2 linked regions of the Shimia isoporae genome follow. The protein of the gene in region 1 interacts with the protein of each later gene in a pairwise test. Links are inferred from orthologs where the notes say so. Each region holds a gene or a part of one and is shown on either strand. Other genes may lie near its edges. The genes, in order: BXY66_RS07350 and sfsA.

The links.
Region 2: the proteins of BXY66_RS07350 (region 1) and sfsA interact in binary tests that used the Escherichia coli proteins (3 or more experiments, as listed by UniProt). The link is inferred for Shimia isoporae from one-to-one orthologs.

Annotation. Positions count from the first base shown.
Region 1 is NZ_SMGR01000001.1:1,502,073-1,505,294, reverse strand. Bases 112-3,007 are described here. They hold BXY66_RS07350 (glutamate-5-semialdehyde dehydrogenase), read left to right. Parts: upstream 112-874; coding sequence 875-2,140; downstream 2,141-3,007. Other genes in these bases: BXY66_RS07340 (DUF3553 domain-containing protein), read left to right, coding at 2,773-2,955; BXY66_RS07345 (histidine phosphotransferase family protein), read right to left, coding at 2,147-2,743; proB (glutamate 5-kinase), read left to right, coding at 112-816. Outside these bases: more of proB, read left to right, coding at 1-111; olsB (L-ornithine N(alpha)-acyltransferase), read left to right, coding at 3,090-3,222. UniProt on the Escherichia coli protein: Catalyzes the NADPH-dependent reduction of L-glutamate 5-phosphate into L-glutamate 5-semialdehyde and phosphate. The product spontaneously undergoes cyclization to form 1-pyrroline-5-carboxylate.
Region 2 is NZ_SMGR01000002.1:167,405-170,482, forward strand. Bases 23-2,774 are described here. They hold sfsA (DNA/RNA nuclease SfsA), read left to right. Parts: upstream 23-919; coding sequence 920-1,630; downstream 1,631-2,774. Other genes in these bases: BXY66_RS12450 (GNAT family N-acetyltransferase), read right to left, coding at 23-143; BXY66_RS12455 (competence/damage-inducible protein A), read right to left, coding at 140-859; map (type I methionyl aminopeptidase), read left to right, coding at 1,740-2,546; BXY66_RS12470 (Hint domain-containing protein), read right to left, coding at 2,543-2,774. In the rest of the region: more of BXY66_RS12450, read right to left, coding at 1-22; more of BXY66_RS12470, read right to left, coding at 2,775-3,078. UniProt on the Escherichia coli protein: Binds to DNA non-specifically. Could be a regulatory factor involved in maltose metabolism.

The sequences.
Region 1 (3,222 bases):
CATGGGATAACCACGGCCCAAGTTCTCGTAACGCTGGAAGACAGTGCTAACCGGCGCCGGTATCTGAACTCGCGGGCGACGTTGGAACAGTTGATTTCACTGGGTGTTGTGCCGATCGTGAACGAAAATGATACCGTTGCTACGGACGAAATTCGTTATGGCGACAACGATCGTTTGGCGGCGCAGATCGCGTTGACAACAGGTGCTGACCGGTTGGTATTGTTGTCTGATGTCGACGGTTTCTATTCTTCCAACCCGATGGAAAACCCGAGCGCGCAGCGTTTCGACATTATTGATGAGATTACCGCCGAAATCGAAGATATGGCTGGCGAGGGTGTATCTGGCCTGTCTAAGGGCGGCATGATCACCAAACTGATGGCGGCAAAAACCGCAACTGCCGGAGGCTGCGCTATGGCCATTACAGAAGGGTCGGTTAGCCGCCCTATCTCGGCGTTGGAAAATGGTGCAAATGCCACATGGTTCACGGCACAGGGCACACCGCATTTGGCGCGTAAACGTTGGATCGGATCAATGAAGCCGCAAGGCACTCTGGTGGTAGACGCCGGCGCCGCGCGCGCATTGGGGCAGGGCAAAAGCCTCTTGCCTGCGGGCGTGACGAATGTGACTGGTGATTTCGAGCGCGGCGACCCGGTGATCATTTCCGATGCTGACGGTCACAAGCTCGGGCAGGGGCTGACTGCCTACAAGGCCAGCGATGCGGACAAAATCAAGGGACATCACAGCCGAGACATAGAACCCCTGCTGGGGTATCCGGGACGTGCCGCGTTGATCCACAGGGATGACATGGCACTTTGACCGGCAAATTGATAAACGAGTTGAAATAAACAAACCTGAAACGCAAAGGACTGATCTGATGAAAGACATCGCAGATATCCCCGCCCTGATGACCGAGCTTGGCCAGAATGCCAAAGCCGCAGCTGCGGAATTGGCCTTTGCACCAGCTCCAGCAAAGCGAAAGGCGCTGGAGGCGGCAGCGGACAGCGTTTGGGAGCGGCGCGCAGAAATCATCGAGGCCAACAAGAAGGACCTTGATTTCGGGCGGGATAAGGGTCTCTCGGATGCGATGATGGACCGGCTCATGCTGGACGAAGACCGCATTCAGGGGATCGTCGGTGGTTTGCGCGCTGTGGCGGCGCAAGACGATCCGGTCGGCGAAGTGTTGGCAGAGTGGGATCGCCCAACGGGCCTGACAATCAAGCGGGTCAGAACGCCTCTTGGTGTCGTTGGTGTGATTTATGAAAGCCGCCCGAATGTGACGGCAGATGCCGGTGCGCTTTGCCTTAAGTCAGGTAACGCAGTGATCCTGCGCGGTGGATCGGAGAGCTTTCACAGTTCCGGTGCGATCCACGCCTGTTTGGTCGAAGGGTTGAGGATGGCTGGTCTGCCAGAAACGGCCATTCAATTGGTACCTACCCGTGATCGCGCGGCGGTTCAGGAATTGCTCACCATGGTGGATACTGTGGACGTAATCGTGCCGCGCGGGGGTAAAGGTCTTGTTGGGCTGGTACAGCGGGAAGCCCGTGTTCCCGTCTTTGCCCACTTGGAAGGCATTGTGCATATCTATCTCGACAAGTTTGCGGACCCCAAGAAGGCAATGGATGTAATCCTCAACGCCAAGACACGGCGCACGGGAATTTGCGGTGCCGCTGAATGTCTGTTGATCCATGAAGACCTCGTAGATGGTCTGGGCAAGGACGTCATTGCAATGCTTTTGGATGCCGGTGTCCGCGTTCACGCTGATGCTACCCTCCAAGCGATTTCCGGGACCACCGCGGCAACAGAAGACGATTGGGGCAAGGAATACCTGGATATGGATATTGCGGCCAAAGTTGTTAGTGATGTGGACGGAGCCATCGCACACATCAATGCCTACAGTTCGAACCACACTGATTGTGTAATCACTGAGGATGCAGCTGTGGCCGGGCGGTTCTTTGAACGTCTGGACAGCGCGATCCTTATGCACAATGCGTCCACGCAGTTTGCGGATGGGGGCGAGTTTGGAATGGGCGCGGAAATCGGAATTGCGACCGGTAAGATGCACGCACGCGGCCCGGTGGGGGCCGCGCAGCTCACCAGCTTCAAATACCTGGTTGTGGGGGACGGGACGACCCGCGCCTGATCTCGATTAGAAGGATAGTTCCAGCCGGGTTTCGGTCTGGCTGGTGCTGACTTTGCGACCCAATTGGGCGGCCGCATGTGGCAAGAGCCCAAACTGCACCTTGTTTGGCGCCAGATCTTCCGGTGGATTTCCGCTTTCGAGGGCTGACCACAGCGTTTCATCAACGCGCAGCTTTTCGCTTTCGCCGATCAATTGCCATTTGCCGTTTTCATGCTGAACGCTGACGACTCCGCCAAAGGGCAGGGCGCTTTCAAAGCAGAGTATTGCAAGGAAAGCCATCCGCAGTTCGGCTCTTTCGACATGACCCTGAACAGTCCAGTCCACCATCATTCGGGCACCAATCGCGACGTTGTCCAGGATGGTGAGGATTTCTTGCTCTCCCACTTGTTGGTTCGCCGACGCCTGCCCAAAAGCTACCCGAAAGAAACGGATTTTCGCGTTGGCGTTTTGCACACTCTCGCTGATCAGGCTCAGCTCTGGGGCGCTTGCTGCTCCTGACAACTCAATCAGTTCCATGCCATTGGAGATGGCACCGACTGGGCTGATCAGATCGTGGCAAATGCGGGAACCTACCAAAGCGGCCAGATCCGGTTTATGTGTCATGCTCATCACTCCTGACGCGTGGATTCTCTATGGACGACCTGAACGCCTTTCTTGAGCCCGGTGCGCTTGTAACCCATCCCGAACAACCTGATTGGGGTGTGGGGCAGGTGCAATCCAATATCGGTGGGAAAATCACCGTGAATTTTCGCGAGACCGGCAAAGTCGTTATCGATGGACGCCGCGTAATGCTTGTTTGGGTTGATGCAGAGTAACTGGTTAAAATTTAGTTCATGACCTTTGAGCTGCGTCAACAGTTGGCCGGAATATTCCTGTTTTTGGCGGCTTGGTTGATTTCGTTGGTCCGCCTGCCTAAAACCGCGTCAACCGGAGGCGCAGTAGCAGCAGAATGACCGCACAAACCCCTGATTTTGAAGTAAGGCTTGCCCGTGACACGGATGATCTCCGGGCGGCGCAGCGATTGCGGTATAGAGTTTTCGTTGAAGAACTTGGCGGTGGTGGTGTGATGGTCGACCATGATG
Region 2 (3,078 bases), on another replicon or contig:
GCACCGTCCACAGTCCCTGCGCTCACCCGCTTGCCACCACCCTGACCGTCGCGGATGGTCACAGGGCCAACCCGCGTTATGCTTGCGGGCGGCCAGGTTGCCTCGACAACGTCATACAAGGTCCGGATGTTCGGCAAACTCATTCAAACATTCCCGCCAATTTGGTGATCGCCGCATCTACCCGCGCGCCATCTGTTCCGCGAATAACAATGTTGGCACCAAAGGCCCCGTTCTTCTGGAAAGGGTAGGAACCGATTGAAAGGTCATCGAACTCCGCCGCAAGTTCGGCCAACGGACCCGCAATATCCCCTTCACCTCGGTCGATCCGAAGCGTCTGACTCAATAACGGCGCCCCTCCGGTAAGTGTTGGTAAAACGCTTGCAACCATCGCCTGAAAAACAACGGGGACACCGGCCATAACATGCACATTTTCCACAGTAAATCCGGGCGCTACGGACACAGGATTGTCAATCAGCGTGGCATGCTCGGGAATCCGCGCCATTCGTTGGCGTGCGGCATTGAACTCCTGCCCGCTGGCATCATAGTGCGCCTGCAAAAGCGCCGCAGCATCCGCGCGCACGTCAATGCTTTGACCGAAAGCTTCGGCCACACAATCCGCGGTTATGTCATCATGGGTCGGCCCGATACCACCTGATGTAAAGACAGTGTCATAGGACGTACTCAAAGCCTTCAAAGCCGCTACGATCTGGGGTTTTTCGTCCGCCACGATCCGCACTTCCGAAAGCGATATGCCCTGTTTGGTCAGTTCTCCGGCTAGGAAATGCATGTTCGCATCTCGCGTGCGTCCCGAGAGTATTTCGTCTCCGATCACCAGCATTGCCGCCGTTGGGTTTGCCATCGCACATACTCCCGTCTCTATCGCTTGCCAGAGGATACGGTCATCTATACGTCTGAGACCATGCGATTTTCCACCCCTCTCGTGCCCGCCGTGCTGATCCGCCGCTACAAACGCTTCCTCGCCGACGCACGTCTGGAAGACGGCAGTGAAATCACGGCACACTGTGCCAATCCGGGGAGCATGATGGGACTTGCGGAACCGGGAATGAAAATCTGGTTGGAGCCAAACAACGACCCGAAGAAAAAGCTCAAGTTTGGCTGGCGTCTGGTGGACCATGAAAACGGACATTTCACCGGCGTGGACACGTCTGTTCCGAACAGGGCACTAAAGTCTGCTCTAATGTCTCGACGCGTCGCCGCCCTTGCCGACTATCCCGAGGTGCGCCCGGAAGTGAAATACGGCGAGAACAGCAGAATTGATTTCTTGCTCACGGACGACAACAAACCCGATCTCTATGTCGAAGTGAAATCCGTAACACTGTCACGACAGGGCGGCCTCGCCGAGTTTCCTGATAGCGTGACTGCCCGTGGCGCCAAGCATCTGGCCGAATTGCAAAACATGGTGTCCGAGGGGCATCGCGCCATGATGCTTTATCTGGTGCAACGCACGGATGCAGAGAGAGTCACTCTGGCCGAGGACATAGACCCCAAATATGCCGCGGCGTTTGATGCCGCCACCGCTGCCGGTGTCGAAGTAATGGCGATCGGCTGCAAAATCACACCTGAAGCGATTGAGGTCGGCGCCGTGCTGCCATTCAGTCGCAAGCCATGACCGCAGGTCGTAAGAGACAGGAAAACTTTCAAAAATCCGCCCCCTCTGGTTCTTTGCACCAATAGCGCTTAAATAGCCTCAGACTCAGCTATTCTCGGAGCAAGACAGCATGATCGGCAAGGCCCGCCAGACCAAGGAAGGCATCCGCATCCACGACCCTTCGGATTCCGCCGGTATGTACACCGCCGGCGCCCTGACTGCGCGCATTCTGGATGAGATCGCCGAACATGTTTTTCCGGGTCAAACCACCGGAGAGATCGACCGCCTCATCGAAGCCAAGGTCAATGAGGCTGGCGCGAAATCCGCCACCATCGGCTACCGCGGCTATGAACATGCCAGCTGTATTTCGGTGAACCACGTCGTCTGTCATGGCATTCCCGGTGATAAGAAACTCAAGGATGGCGACATCCTGAACATCGATGTGACAGTGATTGTGGATGGCTGGTTTGGCGATAGCAGCCGCATGTACGTCGCAGGCAAGCTGAACCGAAAGGCCGAGCGCCTCATTCAGGTGACCCACGACAGCTTGATGAAAGGCATCGAAGCCGTCAAACCTGGCAACACTTTCGGCGACATCGGGCACGCGATCCAAACCTATGCAGAAGGTCACCGCATGTCCGTTGTGCGTGACTTCTGCGGACACGGCCTTGGACAGGTGTTCCACAGCCCGCCCAACGTGCTGCACTACGGCCGCCCGGGAACCGGCGCGGTTCTGGAAGAGGGCATGTTCTTCACCATCGAGCCAATGATCAACCTTGGCCGACCGGAAACCAAAGTGTTGTCTGACGACTGGACGGCCGTCACGCGTGACAAATCCCTGTCAGCGCAATTCGAGCATTCCATCGGTGTGACCGCTGACGGTTTCGAAATCTTCACGCTGTCACCCAGCGGCAAGTTCCACCCGACTTACGGTTAAGCGACAGCTGGTGCTTCGGCGGGGTTGATGACAAACCCCTCAGGGCGCAATTGCCAGTCGCGGGCGCGACGTACTTCTTCGACTGACAGCAATGTGCGCGCAGGAAGCGGAAGCGGGCCGTTGACCGGATAGCTGTCTGCGATCGCTTCGCGATCTTTGACCGACAGGCCACGTATCACCTCGTCGGATGCAAAGAGGCTCTCGGCAGAGACACCCTCAGCCATGACAATGGCATGGTGATCCAACAGAATGTGGAAATAGGACACCTGCTTCATGCCGATCTTGCGACGGACCTTGCACCGTTCGGTCAATCCCACCGCAGGCGCCAGAACCTCCCGCCCACGTTGATCTACCATCAGCATTCTGTGCTGTGGCGATACCAACAACGGGCGCAAGGGCAATCCAGGTCCAAGACTACCTGTCTTGAACTCCACAGGGGCCTGTTCACGGGATTTTTCAGTGTCGAACTGGACGGACCGTTTCCGCAGCAGGATCACAGGTTGCGGGCCTCGGTCCCGGGTCATCACAAGAT